Regions from separate parts of the Photobacterium sp. NCIMB 13483 genome, predicted to be linked through region 1. Evidence: predicted binding sites of a transcription regulator. Region 1 holds the regulator's gene; each other region holds the start of a gene.
The links. Region 1 encodes PurR, which represses purine synthesis genes. Its sites were predicted from a motif close to TNANGNAAACGTTTNCNTNA; they were not measured.

Region 1 (4,816 bases):
TAACCGTACAACAGCCTCCATCAAAGACATGGCACAACTTATCAAAAAAATGCCCGTCTTAGAGGCAACCCCTGCGGCAAAAAATAATGCGATTGCCGTGATTGATGGGACGGCATTAATTGGTGGCTTAGGCATCCATAGTATTAATGAAGCCATGCGCCTTAATCATATTTTCTACCCACAATCGTAATCTGAGATAAAGCCATCATGAACGACAGCCGTATTTCACCCCATGTTATTTACGCTATCAGTATTGGGTCATTGCTCTTTGCATTATTAAGCTCAATTGCGATTGGACCGATGGATATCAGTTATAAAGATAGTTTTATAGCGTTATTACCTGGAGACCATCAGCTTGCCGCTCATATTAATCTCGTGATCCATCAAATACGTCTACCACGAACATTATTGTGTATTGCTATCGGGGCAATACTGGCTATTTGCGGTGCTGTTCTACAGGGTTTATTTCGTAACCCCCTCGCAGACCCAGGTATTATTGGTATTTCAGGAGGAGCAGGCCTAGGCGCGGCGTTTGCGATCATTTTGTTTACCCCGTTAATGACGCAATATCCATTATTAATGAACATTGGCGCTGTGCCCTTCTTCGCTTTTTTGGGTGGCGCGCTGAGCACATATTTGGTGTATCACCTTGGCACCGATAAAAACGGTACATCTGTCGTGGTAATGCTATTAGCAGGTGTCGCAATTGGTGCTATTTCTGGTGCTGGTTTGGGGCTACTTAACTATATTGCCGATGATCAAGCGCTACGTGATTTTTCATTATGGTCAATGGGATCACTTGCAGGGGCGACTTGGTCAAGTATCTGTCTTGCCTTTGTGAGCCTCATTGTTATCTATTATTATTGTTATCGCCAAGCTAATGCATTGAACGCCTTTTTATTAGGAGAAGCTGAAGCTCGTCATATGGGTGTTAATGTTCAACATCTAAAGCGCAGTTTAATTATTGTATGTGCTGCTGGTGTGGGGATTACCGTTGCTATTACAGGTCCTATTGGCTTTATTGGTCTGGTGATCCCCCATTTAGGGCGCATGATTTCAGGCCCTAATCATAAAACATTATTGCCAATCTCAGCTATTCTAGGTGCTTTAATTTTACTTGTCGCAGATATGATCGCGCGTAGTGCTTTTGCACCACAAGAACTCCCCGTTGGTATTATTACCGCTATTTTAGGCGCTCCATTCTTCATTTATCTATTGAATAAACAAAAAGGCAGAATCGCATGACGGTAACCTCTGCACGCCCAACTGTCATTTCGGCACGTGATTTGCAATTAACATTGGCAGGAAAAGTATTATTAGATGACTTTAATATTGATATAAAAGCGGGTGAAATAACGGCGCTACTTGGGCCTAATGGCGCAGGAAAAAGCACGTTACTTAAAATACTCTGCGGTGAAATAACACCTGAAAGTGGGCAGGTTACATTTTTTAATCGCGATATTGAAGATTGGCAACGATCTGAACTGGCGTGTCATTTAGGTATTTTACCGCAACACAGTTCGCTGTCTTTCGCCTTTACCTGTAAAGAAGTGGTTGAACTTGGCACTATGCCGCTATGTTTGTCACGCCAAGAAATTGACGATATCACCCTCACAACCATGCGTAATACTGATGTTCTTCATCTTGCACCACGCTTATATCCCACGTTATCAGGGGGTGAAAAACAACGAATCCATTTCGCACGCGTGCTAACACAACTCAGTCAAGCTGATGATAAATGTATTCTAATGTTAGATGAGCCAACATCTGCCTTAGATCTCGCCCACCAGCATAAAACGCTACAAATGGCACAAACCATGGCAGCAAAAGGTGCCGCGGTTATCATCGTATTACATGACCTCAACTTAGCTGCGCAATATGCTCAACGTATGGTCATTATTCAACACGGTAAGATTCAAGCCGATGGATCACCATGGCAAGCATTACAGCCTGAAATAATTAACAATGTCTACGGTTGGAACATTTCCGTACATCCCCACCCTGTTCATGGTTATCCTTATCTACTATCCTAGTATTAAAGTTCATCGTCTTTTTGATTATCTCTTGTAAATTTCAGTAAAATTACTGAAATTTACGATTTTTTGTTGATAGTTATCAAATAATTTACTCCCAGACAATTGAAACGTTGCACTACGCGTAACACTCAGTAAAATGTGAACGCAAGCGATTACACTTGAAAAATATGCAATAATTATAAAGCCGCGAATAAATGCGGCTTTTAGTGTTAATACTATTTAAGTATGCAGTAGACACATTATTGGTGCCAAATTGAATAATTAACGAGAGACTTTACCGAAAAACATTGAATTATATTCATCTCAGTAATTACTCAATTTGGTACCTCACGATTAGCTAGAAACATCTCTAGCACCCATTATTAGAAGAATAAATATGGCAACCATTAAAGATGTTGCACGTATGGCTGGCGTTTCAACTACAACAGTTTCACACGTGATCAATAAAACGCGCTTTGTCGCAGAAGCAACACAGAAAAAAGTACTTGCTGCTGTTGAAGAGCTTAACTACGCACCAAGTGCTGTTGCGCGTAGCCTAAAATGTAATACAACCCGTACAATTGGCATGCTAGTCACTAAGTCAACCAACCCTTTTTTTGCTGAGGTTGTACATGGTGTTGAAGAGTATTGCTACCGTGAAGGTTACACGCTCATTTTATGTAACACTGAAGGTAACCTTTCTAAGCAATATGATTACTTGCGCATGCTTGCAGAAAAGCGTGTCGATGGCTTATTGGTAATGTGTTCTGATCTTGATCAGAAATTACTGGATCTACTTGAGCGTCAAAAAGACCTACCAATGGTAGTGATGGATTGGGGTCCAGAAAGCCCACATACTGATAAAATTCAGGATAATGCTGAGCAAGGTGGCTACATTGCGACTAAGTATTTTATCGATCATGGTCATAGCCGTATCGGTTGTTTATCAGGCCACAACGATAAATCAACGTGTCGTGAACGCCTAAAAGGCTTTAATAAAGCAATGGCAGAAGCAAACTTAGCGGTTAACGAAAACTGGATTCTTGAAGGTGACTTTGAGTGTGATTCAGCCGTTGAAGCTGCTGAGAAGTATATTGCAATGACAGATCGCCCAACCGCCATTTTCTGTTTCAATGATATTATGGCAATGGCACTGATCAGTACTTTTGAACAAGCAGGGTTACGCGTTCCTGGTGATATTTCAATTATTGGCTACGACAATATTGATCTTGCGCCTTACTTCGCGCCACCATTAACAACTATCCATCAGCCAAAGCGTCGTTTAGGTAAAACCGCCATTAAGATTTTAATGGAACGCATGAAGAACAAAGATCATGAACCTCAAATCTTTGAAATGACGCCAGCCATCGTTGAGCGCAAGTCAGTAAAGGATTTACGCTAACACGCCCCCTTTTGATTGAGCCAATATTTTTATTGGCTTTTTTATAGCTAATGAATTTCGCTCGATGATCCTACAAAAAATATCTTATTCTCAAAAACATGAACAAACTCACAGATTCATCAGCTTTAATTAATATTAAAACTTACCTTTTTAAAAGATCGAATATAATAGGTCTTGTAAATACATATAATAGTAAGCAAAAGACTTACAAATTATAAATAATACTTCTATATTGATAATATTATTTATAAAGTGATACATGGATGATTTAGAGTAGGAAAATTCTCTCGTAAATAACTTTAATAATAAGTCAATTTACGACTACTTTAATGTTAGGTGACACTCATTTATTCACCGAGTAGAAGTATGGATAAACCAATATTAAAAAACTCATTAAAATTATTAGACCATTTAGGTAATGTTAAATCGCGTTCTATGTTTGGTGGCTTTGGTATTTTCGCAGGCGAAGCAATGTTCGCACTTGTGGTTAATAATAAACTTCACCTAAGAGCAAACGCTAAAACTGAAGAGGAGTTTCAACAAGCGGGATTAGAACCGTACATCTATAAGAAACGTGGGTTTCCTGTAATAACTAAACATTACGCAATTCTTGATGAATGGTGGGAAGAACCTGAAAAAATAATAGAGCAAGCTAAATATTCTCTTGAAGCAGCACTTGCTGATAAAAAAGCAAAAGAATGTTGCGCGCCAGCTAGGATAAAAGATTTACCTAACTTACGCCTATCAAATGAAAGAATGCTCAAAAAAGCAGGTATTCAAACTATTGATCAACTATACGATCTTGGTGCACTCAACGCCTATAAGGCATTACAAAAAACACAAGAGGCATCATTAAGTTTAGAATTATTATGGGCTCTAGAAGGTGCTATACATGGCCAACATTGGTCTGTAATACCAGAAAGTAGACGTAACGAACTGCTCGCAAAACTATAATAAATATATTCGTCAACTGGCTAAGTGACGCTTAAGAATAAAGAGGCTCAGTGCCTCTTTAATTTATTTTATTCGATATCTGCATATAATCTTTCCAAACTATCCTTACTTGAACCTGCACTTCCTCTGAACACATCTTACTGTGTACATTAATTATACAGCACAATTAAAAATACACATTCCATGAAAAAATAGTTATCCAAGATCCTGTTTATTCTTTATATCGAAAATCATAGATACATCCTTCATAAAAACGTATTTTTAACGTTCTTGAACGAATATTTATCCAATACCACACTAAAGCATCATTCACCACATAAAATGTAACAATTCATACATTCATTATTGTTATTTGTTCTTTGTTATATCTAATAATTTTTTGAATAATAAAAATTTTTGTCATTAAATGAAATACAATATCACTTCCCTCGGTCTTGCTACTTAA
Region 2 (4,816 bases), on a different contig from region 1:
TTTGAGTTAAATCCAGAGCATAGCTTAGTGAAGCAAATGGCGGATGAAGCTGACGAAGAAGTCTTTGGCCGTTGGGTTGAGTTCTTGTTTGGTGAAGCAATGCTTGCTGAGCGTGGCACAATGGACGATCCTTCACAGTTCTTAGCTGCCGTAAACAAATTGTTGGTTAAATAATCAATTAACCAATCAAAATCACAGACTATTCTGATAAATCATTCAATCGCAGCTTGGTCACAGTACCAAGCTTGCGACTGAGCGCTAATCAGTGTATTTTCAGTTTTTTGCAAATCTCCACTCTATTTTAAAGGGGAACACAATGCGCATTATCCTTCTGGGTGCTCCAGGTGCAGGTAAAGGTACTCAAGCTCAATTCATCATGGAAAAATTTGGTATTCCTCAAATTTCTACTGGTGATATGTTACGTGCAGCAATCAAAGCGGGCACTGAACTAGGTAAGCAAGCAAAATCAGTGATCGATGCAGGTCAACTTGTATCTGACGATATCATCCTTGGTCTTGTTAAAGAGCGTATCACTGCAGAAGATTGTGCAAAAGGTTTCCTACTTGATGGTTTCCCTCGCACAATTCCTCAAGCTGATGGTCTTAAAGAAAATGGCGTTGTTGTAGATTACGTTATTGAATTTGATGTTGCTGATGATGTGATTGTTGAGCGTATGGCGGGTCGTCGTGCTCACCTTGCTTCAGGTCGTACTTACCATGCTGTTTACAACCCACCAAAGGTTGAAGGTAAAGATGACGTAACAGGTGAAGATCTTGTTATCCGTGAAGATGATAAAGAAGAAACTGTTCGTGCACGTCTAACGGTATACCATAACCAAACTGCACCACTTATCGAGTACTACGGTAAAGAAGCAGCGGCTGGTAACACTAAGTACCTTAAATTCGATGGTACTTTACCTGTTGCTGAAGTAAGCGCACAGCTTGAGAAAGCACTAGCATAAATAACATTGTTGATTAGCTAATATTTATAATAGCTAATAACGATGTAAATAAACGGGCTTACCAATTGGTAATGCTCGTTTTTTTTGGTTTTAATATACGGGTGTTATAAGATGTTATAACAAGATTGAGTATTTTTTGTTGCTGAAATGTATTCGTTTGAGGCTGGGAATAACGTATTTTTAGCGACGGGAATAAATAGAGTAAAGATAAAGGATAAATACCGATGACAATAAATAATAACTATGGGGTATTACTGGTTAATCTTGGTACTCCTGATGCACCAACAACTGCTGGCGTGAAACAGTTTTTAGCTGAATTTTTGCATGATAAGCGAGTCGTGGATATGACGCGTTGGTTATGGTGTCCTATTTTGCATGGCATTATTTTACCAATACGTTCACCTAAAGTGGCTAAATTATATCAATCAGTATGGATGGATGATGGATCACCGTTAATGGTGTATTCTCGTCGTCAGCAACAAGCCCTACAACAAAAGCTTAATGTTCCTGTTGCATTAGGAATGACTTATGGTGAGCCGAGTATTCAATCAGGCTTGCAGCAATTAAAGCAACAAGGGTGCAAACAAATACTTGTATTGCCGCTATACCCTCAATATTCAGCGACGACAACAGCTGCGGTTTTTGATCGTATTGCTAAAGAGTTGAAAACAGTGCCTGAATTACCCGAATTACGGTTTGTGAACCATTATTATGATCACCCTGATTATATTGCTGCGTTAGCTCAATCTGTTGAAAAAGTTTGGGCAGAGAAAGGACAACCAGATTATTTATTATGTTCTTATCATGGCATTCCCCAACGTTATGCAGATAATGGCGATCCCTATCCAGATCATTGTCATCAAACAACCGTGTTACTTGCTCAGTCGCTTGATATGGCGCGAGAAAAAATGAGCATGAGTTATCAATCTATTTTTGGGCGTGAAGAATGGTTAAAACCGTATACTGAAGCGACGATTCGCTCGTTAGCAGAAAAAGGCATAAAACGGTTGGATGTAATGTGCCCGGCTTTTTCGGTTGATTGCTTAGAAACCTTAGAAGAGATTGCTGAACAATGTAAAGAGGTATTTATTGAGGCAGGTGGCAAAGAGTTTAATTTGATCCCATGCTTAAATGATGATTCTGCTCATATAGCAATGATGGAAAGCTTGGTTAAGCAGCATACACAAGGATGGTAATGCCGATAGCGACAGGAAAATTATTCCCTTGACGATAACGTTTGCGTTATTGTTTATGGCTATTATTCGCAAAACCTATGATAGCTTTTGCTTTTATGTACCAAATTCTGTGATAGAATTCGCAAAATTTACAACTTGACAGCCCATTGACATGAAATTTCCAGGCCAACGAAAATCTAAGCATTATTTTCCCGTACATGCTCGCGATCCACTTCTAAGTCAAACGAAGATAGAGAAGCGTTTAACACGTACTCATGTTGTGGGTATCGATCAAACATTGGTTGATATTGAAGCCTACGTTGATGATGAGTTTCTGGAACGTTATGAGCTAAGTAAAGGGCATTCATTAGTTATTACTGATGAAAAAGCTGAAGCGCTTTACCATGAGCTAAAAGAAAATAATCTTGTGACTCATGAGTTTGCTGGCGGCACAATCGGTAATACTTTACATAACTATTCAGTATTAGCCGATGATAAATCTGTATTATTAGGCGTGATGAGTAAAGACATTGAAATTGGTAGCTATGCGTACCGTTATCTTTGTAATACCTCAAGCCGTATGGATATGAACTATTTACAACCTGTAGATGGTCCTATTGGCCGTTGTTTTGCGCTGATTTCTAAAGATGGTGAGCGTACCTTCGCAATTAACGAAGGTCGAATGAACCAACTGAAGCCTGATAGTATTCCTGAGTGCGTATTTGAAAACGCATCAGCTTTAGTACTGACCGCTTATCTTGTTCGTTGTAAGCCAGGCGACCCAATGCCAGCTGCAACAATGCAAGCAATTGAGTACGCGAAAAAATATGATGTGCCTGTTGTATTAACATTGGGTACTAAATTCGTTATTCAAGATGATCCACAGTGGTGGCGTGATTTCTTACGTGATCATGTTACTGTGGTTGCAATGAACGAAGACGAAGGCGAAGCATTAACTGGCGAGTCAGATCCTCTTGTTGCAGCAGATAAAACTCTTGAGTGGGTTGATCTTGTACTATGTACTGCGGGCCCTGTTGGGTTATACACTGCGGGTTATACTGAAGAGTCAGCAAAACGTGAAACTGCGTTGCCACTATTACCAGGTGATATTGCTGAATTTAACCGTTACGAATTTAGTCGTCCAATGATTAAAGCAACGTGTGAAAACCCAACTAAGGTTTATTCACATATCGCTCCATATATGGGTGGCCCAGAGCGTATTAAAAATACTAACGGTGCTGGTGATGGTGCATTATCTGCGTTATTACATGATATGTCTGCTAACCGTTACCATAAAGAAAACGTGCCAAATTCAAGTAAGCACCAGTATTCTTTCCTAACTTACTCATCATTTTCACAAGTTTGTTTGTACGCAAACCGTGTAAGTTATGAAGTATTAGCCCAGTATTCACCTCGTCTTTCTCGTGGCTTACCTGAGCGTGAAGATAGCCTAGAAGAAGCTTATTGGGAACGTTAATAACACATTGTTATTAATTAAAAAAAACCGCCATTTTTGATGGCGGTTTTTTTATGCGGTAAATTTATTTATTTTTTGTAAGCTTGGTTATGAACCGCGGCAATCGCACGACCTGATGGATCGGCGGCATTTTTAAAGCTCTCATCCCACTCAATTGCTTTGGCACTAGAACAAGCAATAGATGGACCACCAGGAACACATTTAGCTGCGCTTTCTAATGGGAATAGTTCTTCAAAAATTTCACGGTAAACATAACCTTCTTTTGTTGTTGGCGTGTTATACGGGAAACGGAACGCAGCAGTAGCTAATTGCTGATCGGTGACTTTAGCTGCCGCGACTTCTTTAAGGCTATCAATCCAGCCATAGCCGACACCGTCTGAAAACTGCTCTTTTTGGCGCCATGCAACAGACTCTGGAAGGTAGTGTTCAAAACACTCGCGAACAATGTGTTTTTCCATTTTGCCGTTGCCACACATTTTATCTTGAGGGTTAATGCGCATTGCAACATCAAGGAATTCTTTATCCAAGAACGGTACTCGTGCTTCGATGCCCCATGCCGCCATTGATTTGTTCGCGCGTGCACAGTCAAACATATTAAGCGCTAACAATTTACGCACTGTCTCTTCATGAAATTCTTTTGCGTTAGGCGCTTTATGGAAATATAAATAGCCACCAAAGATTTCATCAGCACCTTCTCCTGAAAGTACCATTTTAATACCCATTGCACGGATCTTACGTGACATCAAATACATAGGGGTTGATGCACGAATCGTGGTGACATCATAGGTTTCAATGTGGTAAATCACATCACGAATAGCATCTAACCCTTCTTGAACGGTATAGGTTAATTCATGGTGAACCGTACCAATTGCATCTGCTACAATTTTCGCTGCTTTTAAATCGGGAGCACCTTCAAGGCCGATAGCAAAGGAGTGCAGTGTTGGCCACCATGCTTGTGACTGCTCATCATCTTCAATACGTTTAGCTGCAAATTTTTTCGTGATAGCAGAAATAACGGATGAATCTAAACCACCTGACAGTAATACCCCATAAGGTACATCTGTCATTAATTGGCGTTTAACGGCACTTTCAAGCGCATCGGTTAATGCTACTTTATCTGTTTTAGCGTCTTTAACGGCATCAAATTCCATCCAGTCACGTTTGTAGTAACGAACAGGTTCGCCTTTTTTACTCCAAAGGTAA
Region 3 (4,816 bases), on a different contig from region 1:
GGACAAGGCATTCAGCACTGGTCTGGATTACCGGTTCCTGGCAGTATCATCGGCTTATTTATTCTTTTTATTGCTCTTGTCACTGGCATTTGTCGTGCAGAGTGGGTTGAAAGTACCTGTAATTTATTAATTAAACACATGGCATTGTTATTTGTACCTGTTGGTGTTGGTTTAATGAATTATTTAGGTGTCATTGAAAATAACGCAGCGATCATTTTTGCAAGTACCCTTGGCAGCACCGTTATTGTGTTAATTGTTATTGGCCTAGCGGTACACCATAAGGAGAAACAGTCATGATTTGGTTAGTGGCAACCTTAGTCTGCTTTTATGTTGCACGTTATTTAGCAATGAAAATTAAAAATCCTTTTTTCAACCCTCTTTTAATCACGCTTATTGTTATGATTTTGGCCTTAAAATGGTTGGAAGTGCCTTATCAGACCTATTTTGCACAAAATGAAGTGATTAACTATTTATTGGGTCCTGCGGTTGTCGCATTAGCTTTCCCGCTATATCAACAAATTGGGCTTATTCGCAGTAAGTGGAAAACCATTTTAACCTCTTGTTTTGTCGGTAGCGTGTTATCAATGACCTTTGGTACTGCGATTGCTTTTTCAATGGGTGCGGATGCTCAACTTGCAGCAAGTATTTTACCTAAATCTATCACTACCCCTCTTGCAATGGCGGCTTCTCAGCAAATTGGGGGGATTCCTGCGATTACCTCTGCAATGGTGATTATTGTGGGGTTATTTGGCGCGGTATTAGGTTACCCAATCATGAAATTATTCCGCGTGAAACATCCACTAGCAAAAGGCTTGTCAATTGGTACGGTGTCACATGCATTAGGTACAGCAAAAGCCGTAGAAGAAAACTATCAAGAAGGTGCATTTAGTTCTTTAGCTTTGGTTATTTGCGGCATTATGACCACCTTATTAGCCCCACTGATGTTTCCTCTACTATTACGTATTTTTGGACATGCTTGATCAGCAATAGCACAGTTGAGCACAAAGCATACAAAACGGTCAATTTTTACTAAGTCATTGAAATGTTGTATGCTTTGTTACAGAAACAAGTGTGACGCCACTCTCAGTAATGTAATAGGTGTAATGGCAAAACCAACAGTGTGATCAAGATCACTTCTAACTCATTGTGATTCACATAGAATGTTTTGCCATAAACAATGAAGGAGTAACACCCAATGTACGCACGTGTTATAAAAGCATTAAGCTTATTACCTGCTGAATTGGCGTCAGCTTTAAAGCCTATTATCGAAGATTCAAATTTCGACTCAACGATCAGTCCTGAGCAATTCGAATGTTTATTATCAACAACGCACATGACTGATACTGAACTTCGCTTGGCCCTCCTTCCTCTTGCTGCTTCCTATGCTGTAGTCCCTATTTCTAATTTCTATGTTGGTGCAATTGTACGTGGCACATCTGGCCGCTTATATTTTGGTGCTAATATGGAATTTGAAAACGCAAGTATGGCTTGTACTATTCATGCTGAACAATCTGCCATTAGCCATGCATGGATCAAGGGCGAAGTGGGCATTAAAGATGTCACTATAAACTACAGCCCTTGTGGTCACTGTCGTCAGTTTATGAATGAATTAACATCAGCTAACGACATGATGATTCAACTGCCACAACGCGAACCCATGACACTGCAACAATACTTACCTGATTCATTCGGCCCGCTAGATTTAGGGGTTAAAGATGGTCTATTAAGTGATTTAAATAATGGCATTTGCATTGAAGAAGGTTCAGAGCTTGCGATCAGTGCATGTAATGCCGCTAACCGTTCACATGCACCTTACTCAAAGAATTTCAGTGGTATGGCATTAAAAGCACATGATGGCCGTGTTTTTGAAGGCATGTATGCAGAAAATGCAGCCTTCAACCCAAGCTTACCTCCTCTGCAAGTGGCATTAATTAATATGAATATGTCTAACTATTCATTGTCTGAGATTGCAGAAGCGGCACTGGTAGAAAGTGCTGAAAGTAAAATTAGTCAATTAGCACGTACACAAGCATTATTAGAAGCACTTAATCCTGATATTCAACTAACATATGTTGCTTATTAAGTCGGCAATTGATTTGAATATTCTAAAAAGACCGCCTCACTGGCGGTTTTTTATTATCTAAACTTGATCAATGTTGGCTATCAAACATCAAAAGCGTATTATCTCGCCACCTATTATTAGAAGCCAATGACAATGTCTCAAACACACAATCCTTTGAAAGGAGCAGCATGGATGCTCACGGCTGGGCTCGCGTTTGCTATCGTAAACAGCTTAGCTCAATACCTTAGTATCAAAATGCATGTTCCTTCCACGTCTGTTGCGTTGATCCAATACTTTATTGCATTAATCGCTATGTTTCCTTGGCTACGTACATTAGGTATTCGTCAATCGCTTAAAACCAACCACTTTTGGTTACACTGCTTACGGGTGTTTTTTGCGGTTATCGGTATCCAGTTATGGCTATGGGCATTAGCCTACCCTGTCCCTATTTGGCAAGGTATTGCGCTACTAATGATTTCCCCACTATTTGCAACAATCGGTTCAGGGCTCATTCTAAAAGAAACTGTCGGTAAAGCGCGTTGGTTGGCAACACTAGGCGGTTTTGTTGGTGCCATGATTATTCTTGAGCCATGGTCTGAAGATTTTAACATCGCGACATTATTGCCTGTAGGTGCGGCTTTTTTCTGGGCGGCTTATTCATTGATGGTGAAGAAGCAATCTAGCCATGAATCACCAACCACGATTGTGATGTACCTGCTCATTCTAATGACACCGTTCAATCTTATTTTAGCTGCGCCTGACTTTACGATGCCAACAGTGAGTTTTAGCTGGTGGTTATTAATTATTGCGGGCTTATTGACAGGCTTAGCACAATGGGCAATCGCTAAAGCCTATGCCGTAGCTGATGCTTCTTTTGTACAACCTTTTGATCACGCAAAATTACCTTTAAACGTATTAGGTGGATGGTTAGTCTTTGGTTGGACACCACCAGGGCGATTATGGCTTGGCGCTGGAATTATTATTCTTTCAGTTGCTTTTATTACCCATTGGGAAAATCGCAAAAAATAATCATTTAAACCGCTTATGATAAGCGGTTTTTTTTCGCTTTCCGTTCTTCAATTATGAGATTCCTATCAAACACCCACCAAAAGCAAACGATTGCGCAAACATCAAAATAAGGTATGATTAACGGCAGATTTCACCTTTAATGACAAATCGTAAGGAATTTCAATGTTTGGTACAGCTACTTGTTCTGATGCAACCCGTGTATTACTGCTTGGCTCTGGTGAGTTAGGCAAAGAAGTTGCTATTGAGTGTCAACGTCTTGGTCTTGAAGTGATTGCTGTTGATCGTTATGAGAATGCACCAGCAATGCAGGTAGCCCACCGTAGCCATGTGATTGATATGTTAGATGGTGATGCACTTAAAGGTATTATTGCCCTTGAAAAGCCCCATTTTGTTGTGCCTGAAATTGAAGCAATTGCGACAGATACTTTAGTTGAACTTGAAAGCCAAGGTATCAATATCGTCCCCACCGCTAACGCGACTAAACTGACTATGAACCGTGAAGGTATTCGTCGTCTTGCCGCTGAAACCTTAGCCATTCCAACCTCGCCTTATGAATTTTCTGATCAATATGCCGATTTTGAAGCCTCAGTGCATCGTATTGGCATGCCGTGTGTTGTAAAACCGATCATGAGTTCATCAGGCAAAGGTCAAAGCGTGATTAAAACTGCCGCAGACATTGAATCAGCATGGCAATACGCACAAGAAGGTGGACGTGCAGGTGCAGGCCGAGTGATTGTTGAAGGCTTTGTCGATTTTGATTATGAAATCACACTTCTCACAGTACGCGCGGTTGATGGAGTGCATTTCTGTGCGCCAATTGGTCATCGTCAAGAGGATGGCGACTACCGCGAGTCGTGGCAACCACAGCAAATGTCAAAGGCAGCCTTAACAGCGGCTGAGGATGTTGCTCAGAAGGTTGTGAATGAATTAGGCGGTTATGGCCTATTTGGGGTCGAATTGTTCGTTAAAGGCGATACAGTGTTGTTTAGCGAGGTATCCCCTCGCCCGCACGATACTGGAATGGTAACCCTGATCTCTCAAGAGTTATCTGAATTTGCATTGCATGTCCGTGCCTTTTTAGGCATGCCAATTACCACGATTACACAGTATGGCACATCAGCTTCTGCGGTTATTCTTGCTGAAGGTATTTCTACCAATATTCGATTTGATAATTTAACCGCCGCGTTATCTCGCCCACAAACGCAAATAAGACTGTTTGGCAAACCTGAAATCAATGGTCGCCGCCGTCTTGGAGTTGCGCTTACACGCCGTGATAACATTGATACAGCTATCACTGATGCCATTGCTACAGCAGCAGACGTTAACATCATTCTGTAGCCTTAGCGGCGCAATTAAAGACAATAAAGGCGTCACATAGACGCCTTTGTTTTTCCAACTACGCTATTACTCGTTTATTAAACGTCAATTAGCCATACTTCTTCAGCAAAACGCTCAACACCACGCTGACGACGAGGATGGGTGGCATCCGCTTCATCACGCTCTAAGTGAGTTATTTTACAACCACTGAATAACGCTTCTATTTCAGTTCTAGGCACTGAGAATGGAGGTCCATCCATTTGTGGTTGTGGATAATCTAAGGTTACTAATAAAATACGCCCACCAGGTTTAACCAACTGCAATAAACGCTCAACATAACGTTCACGCATTGATTGTGGCATCGCAACCAATGCCGCACGATCATATACCACATCAACCGGTGCAACA
Region 4 (4,816 bases), on a different contig from region 1:
GCTGATAACAGTGATAAAAATATAAACAAAGCAGGAAGAGTAAAAAGAGATAGGATCAGGTTATTATTATATCAATGAATAAGGCATGTTATTACGTGAGGATAACTTCGAAAATAGGTGATAAAGCGTTACAAACAGCTGACTAAAGCAGATAGAGAATAACGAAATAACTATTCCCTACCCTACTAAAGCAAAGTTCATTGACTTAGAGCCTAAATAAGACGTCATTCGATTATTCATCACACGGATCGTATCAGAAAAGCTCATTACTTTATTATTATCTAATGCCATGGGTGTCACATCAGCTAACATACAAAGGCTTGAATTACCGTCATTTTCAATAACAATAAACCGAGCACAGCCATGTTCAGTTTGTAACATAACCACTTCACCCCAATGAGGATCAGCCCCAGCTTGCGGCGTAAAGAACCAACTTTTAGCCATTATCGGTTTTTGAAAACGATACGTTGCTACGGCATTTAGTGCCAGTTCAGACTTACGCGCTTCAGATAGTGATAACTCATCCATCCCTTCTTTAAACGCTTGGTAAGCAGCAACATCGGTTACCGTAAAGACTTGCTTTAATGTTGATCTAGCTTCTTCAACTAATTTTTTTGTTGGTATAGAAACACAAAATAATAATTCATTGCCAAGATCGAGCATCAATGTATTGCGCTTTATATCAAACCGCCAGTGCCAAGAATTGTTTGGAGTTAGCATGGATCCCTCGCTCTCTTACTCTGTATCAACGATTATAGATAAAATTTTACGTCACAGATGACAAATTAAAAGGGGAAAAATGATGACAATATTTCATCATTAATTATGTAGTTTTATTAATTTTTTAATTTGTAGATATAAAAAAGCCAAATTGAATGCATGATCCAATTTGGCTTATCAATAAATATCGTATGATGGATGGGCTTAGCTGCTTATATTAAAGGCCGTTAACAATGTCTTTTACTAAACGTGGACCATGGTAAATAAAGCCAGTATAAACTTGAACCAATTGCGCACCAGCTTGGATTTTTTCACGAGCAGACATTGCCGAATCAATACCCCCCACACCAATAATCGGTAATGCACCATTCAACGCAATTGCCATTTTACGAATAACGTCAGTACTCTTATTTTGTAATGGACGGCCACTTAAGCCTCCCATTTCATCACAATGATCCATACCTTCAACTAAGGTACGATCTAATGTGGTATTAGTACCAATAACGCCATCAATATTATTGCGAATGAGTGATTCACAAACTTGAACAATTTCTTGATCATCAAGATCAGGGGCGATCTTAAGTGCTAGCGGTACATACTTGCCATGTAATTCAGCTAGCTCAGTTTGTTTGTGTTTTAGTTGCGATAATAAATCATCTAATGCTTCGCCATATTGTAGCGAACGTAATCCTGGTGTGTTTGGTGATGAGATGTTGACTGCAATATAACCTGCATACTGATAAACTTTTTCCATGCAGATTAAATAGTCTTCAGCACCCTTTTCAATCGGTGTATCTTTATTCTTACCGATATTAATACCAATCACACCGTCATAAGTCGACTTCTTAACATTCTCAACTAAATTATCGACACCGAGGTTATTAAAACCAAAACGGTTAATAATACCTTCAGCAGGAATCAAGCGGAATAAACGCGGCTTATCATTACCCGACTGAGGGCGAGGTGTTACAGTACCAACTTCAACAAAACCAAATCCCATTGCGCCAAATGCATCAATACATTCGCCATTCTTATCTAGGCCAGCCGCTAGACCGACAGGATTTTTAAACGTAATACCCATAACTTCAACAGGACGCTCAGGAACATGTTGACGATAAAAGAGATCAAGTGGAGTACCAGTAAAGCGAGAAAAATTCTGAATAGCGAGGTCGTGTGCTTTTTCTGCATCCAACTGGAAAATAGCGGATCGTGCGATGCGATATAACATTATAACTCCATTAAAAATCCCGTATAAACGGGGTGGTATTATTCACAGTTATAAGGCTAAATACAATCCCTATTCATTTGATTATTATCAATAAAACATGGACTTATATTTTATATCAATATTTACAATGGCTTATGAGTGGCATTAATTTTAAATAATTATCATCAAAAGCAAACGTTTTCGTGAGTTCAAGTAAAACGCACTATCTAGTAACATTTGAAACACACAATAATATTAACTGATACATTCTATTTACACTAAAAGTAAACAAATATACTTTTTATTTTAATAAGGTGTAGACGAAAGATTGAGTAAACGGTTAACCACAAACGTGTATTTCCTTACTTTTCATTTTTGCTATTATTTATTTTTTTCATTTAAACAAACAAGATTAATGATGGCATTTGATGCAGTGAGAACAATGACCTTTTTGTGAAATAGCATGCAATAATATTATTTCCATTCGTTATTTGTCGCTATTAAAAATAGGTAAAACCACAGTTAAAGGCGTTCGATTGCCTCAAGTTTATTATCACTGTTAACGACGACACGAAATTTCCCTGTAATACCTGCATGAGTTAAAAAACCTCGCAACCTTACCGCAGGAAGTTGGAGTTTTAAGCCAGTATCAGTTAAAACCACCACATTACTGGTGGCACCTGAATAATGTTGCAGAAAAAGAGTGTAACTAATATTAATGGTAAACGTAAAACTGCGCATCGCTAATCCCCCATTCGTTGTTATATAAAATCTTTAAAACAATAAGATAAAATAAAAGCCAGTGACTATTATCAATCAGTCACTGGCTTTCGCTTACACTCACGTTAAAACATCAATCACTTATTTTTGAACAAGTGTCTTTTGGACTTTTTCAAACAAGTCTTTAGCCAAATTATCCATCGCGGCTAACTTTTCAAGTTGCTCACGCATTAGTTGTTGACGGTTAGCATCGTATTGGCGAAGTTTAAGTAAAGGCTCAATCAAACGTGCCGCTACTTGTGGATTGCTGGTGTTTAGAATCGTTAATATTTCAGTTAAAAACGCATAACCTGAACCATCTTTAGCATGGAAATGTACTGGGTTATTAGCACTAAAACCTGCAACTAAACTACGAGTACGGTTAGGATTTTTCAAGCTAAATGTAGGATGATTCATTGTCTGACGCACATTTTCTAATGCATCTGCCGCAGGATTAGTGCCTTGCAGCATAAACCACTTATCCATCACCAAGCCATCATGACTCCACTTATCACTGAAATCAGCCATTTGCTCTGCACGACAATCAAGTTGCGCATTATTGGCTGCTGACATTGCGGCCATCGTATCTGTCATGTTGTCAGCTGCTTTATATTGTGCTGCAACTAATGCATTACCTTGTGCAGTATATGCTAAGTATGACAAACATTTATTACGCAGTGCGCGTTGTGCCATTGCCGCATGATCTAAGCTATAGCTACCTTGCGTTAAGCTATGATAAATCGCACTAAACTCATCTTCCATTTCAGAAGCAAGTAACTGGGTAAATGCACCCACAACCTGATTGATCGCATCAACGTCAACAGTTGTATACCAACCTGCAATTTCATTTTCACTTGGCAGTGTTAGCATTTCAGCAATAAAAGCAGGATCAAGATTTTCATCCAGTAATGCACCACGGAACGCATCAATAACAGCGTCAGGTAACGTTACACTGTGACCTTGTTGTACTTGGGCTACATTTTGACGAATATATTTCGCTAATAGCATTTGTCCCGCATCCCAACGAGCAAATTCATTCGATGCATTAACCATTAAGAAAATCAACTCATCATCAGTGTAATCATATTCTAAGATCACAGGTGCTGAGAATTCACGTAACATCGAAATGACAGGCTGCTCTGCGATATTCTCAAATACAAATGTTTGCTCTGCTTCTTTTACATCAAGTACATTATGTACTGTTTCACCATTGATTTGTAAGGCAATCACTTCACCTTTACTATTGTATAATTCAATATCAAACGGAATATGCAGTGGTTGCTTTTCAACTTGCTCGGCTGTTGATGGGGTTTGCTGCTTAATAGTGACAGCGTAACTCTTCGCTGATGCATCATAAGCGGTTGATACACTAACGACCGGTGTACCTGCTTGACTGTACCAACGACGGAAACGGCTTAAATCAATCCCAGAAGCATCTTCCATTGCTTGTGCAAAATCATCACAGGTTGCTGCTGTACCATCATGGCGGTCAAAGTATAGCTTCATGCCCGCTTGGAAATTTGCTTCACCCAATAAAGTATGTAGCATACGGATCACTTCACTGCCCTTTTCATACACAGTTAATGTGTAGAAGTTATTCATTTGAATGACTTTTTCAGGACGAATTGGATGAGACATTGGGCCACGATCTTCAGCAAATTGTGGACCACGAACAATACGCACATTAGCAATACGGTTAACAGGTCGAGAGCCTAAATCTGAAGAAAACTCTTGATCACGGAAAACGGTTAGGCCTTCTTTTAAACTTAATTGGAACCAATCACGACAAGTAACACGGTTACCTGTCCAGTTATGAAAATACTCATGACCAATCACTGCTTCAATACCTTGATAGTCAGTATCTGTTGCGGTATTTGGATTTGCTAATACAAACTTAGAGTTAAAGACATTGAGACCTTTATTCTCCATTGCACCCATATTAAAGAAATCAACCGCCACAATCATGTAAATATCTAGATCGTATTCAAGACCGAAACGTTCTTCATCCCACTTCATGGAATTCTTCAATGATGTCATTGCATAATCAGCACGATCAAGATTACCTTTATCGACAAAAATTTCTAGTGCAACATCACGTCCACTCATAGTGGTGAATGTGTCGCGCAATAC

Region 2: a site for PurR is predicted at 2,187-2,206, ahead of C9I86_RS00710 (inosine/guanosine kinase). Genes of this name have one in related genera too.
Region 3: a site for PurR is predicted at 3,170-3,189, ahead of purT (formate-dependent phosphoribosylglycinamide formyltransferase). Genes of this name have one in related genera too.
Region 4: a site for PurR is predicted at 2,115-2,134, ahead of pyrD (quinone-dependent dihydroorotate dehydrogenase). Genes of this name have one in related genera too.

What each region holds. Positions count from the first base shown of each region.
Region 1 is NZ_PYLV01000011.1:9,584-14,399, reverse strand. Features, by position in the region: gene C9I86_RS10445 (hemin ABC transporter substrate-binding protein) at 1-190, shown strand, start outside; gene C9I86_RS10440 (iron ABC transporter permease) at 208-1,245, shown strand; gene C9I86_RS10435 (heme ABC transporter ATP-binding protein) at 1,242-2,033, shown strand; gene purR (HTH-type transcriptional repressor PurR) at 2,413-3,417, shown strand; gene C9I86_RS10425 (TfoX/Sxy family DNA transformation protein) at 3,784-4,371, shown strand.
Region 2 is NZ_PYLV01000001.1:140,705-145,520, forward strand. Features, by position in the region: gene htpG (molecular chaperone HtpG) at 1-174, shown strand, start outside; gene adk (adenylate kinase) at 317-961, shown strand; gene hemH (ferrochelatase) at 1,186-2,157, shown strand; gene C9I86_RS00710 (inosine/guanosine kinase) at 2,309-3,613, shown strand; gene asnB (asparagine synthase B) at 3,682-4,816, opposite strand, start outside.
Region 3 is NZ_PYLV01000036.1:11,719-16,534, reverse strand. Features, by position in the region: gene C9I86_RS18880 (CidA/LrgA family protein) at 1-297, shown strand, start outside; gene C9I86_RS18875 (CidB/LrgB family autolysis modulator) at 294-980, shown strand; gene cdd (cytidine deaminase) at 1,196-2,083, shown strand; gene C9I86_RS18865 (DMT family transporter) at 2,216-3,091, shown strand; gene purT (formate-dependent phosphoribosylglycinamide formyltransferase) at 3,254-4,429, shown strand; gene C9I86_RS18855 (thiopurine S-methyltransferase) at 4,507-4,816, opposite strand, start outside.
Region 4 is NZ_PYLV01000004.1:163,729-168,544, forward strand. Features, by position in the region: gene C9I86_RS05520 (cell division protein ZapC) at 178-720, opposite strand; gene pyrD (quinone-dependent dihydroorotate dehydrogenase) at 938-1,948, opposite strand; gene C9I86_RS05530 (DUF2835 domain-containing protein) at 2,450-2,668, opposite strand; gene pepN (aminopeptidase N) at 2,789-4,816, opposite strand, start outside.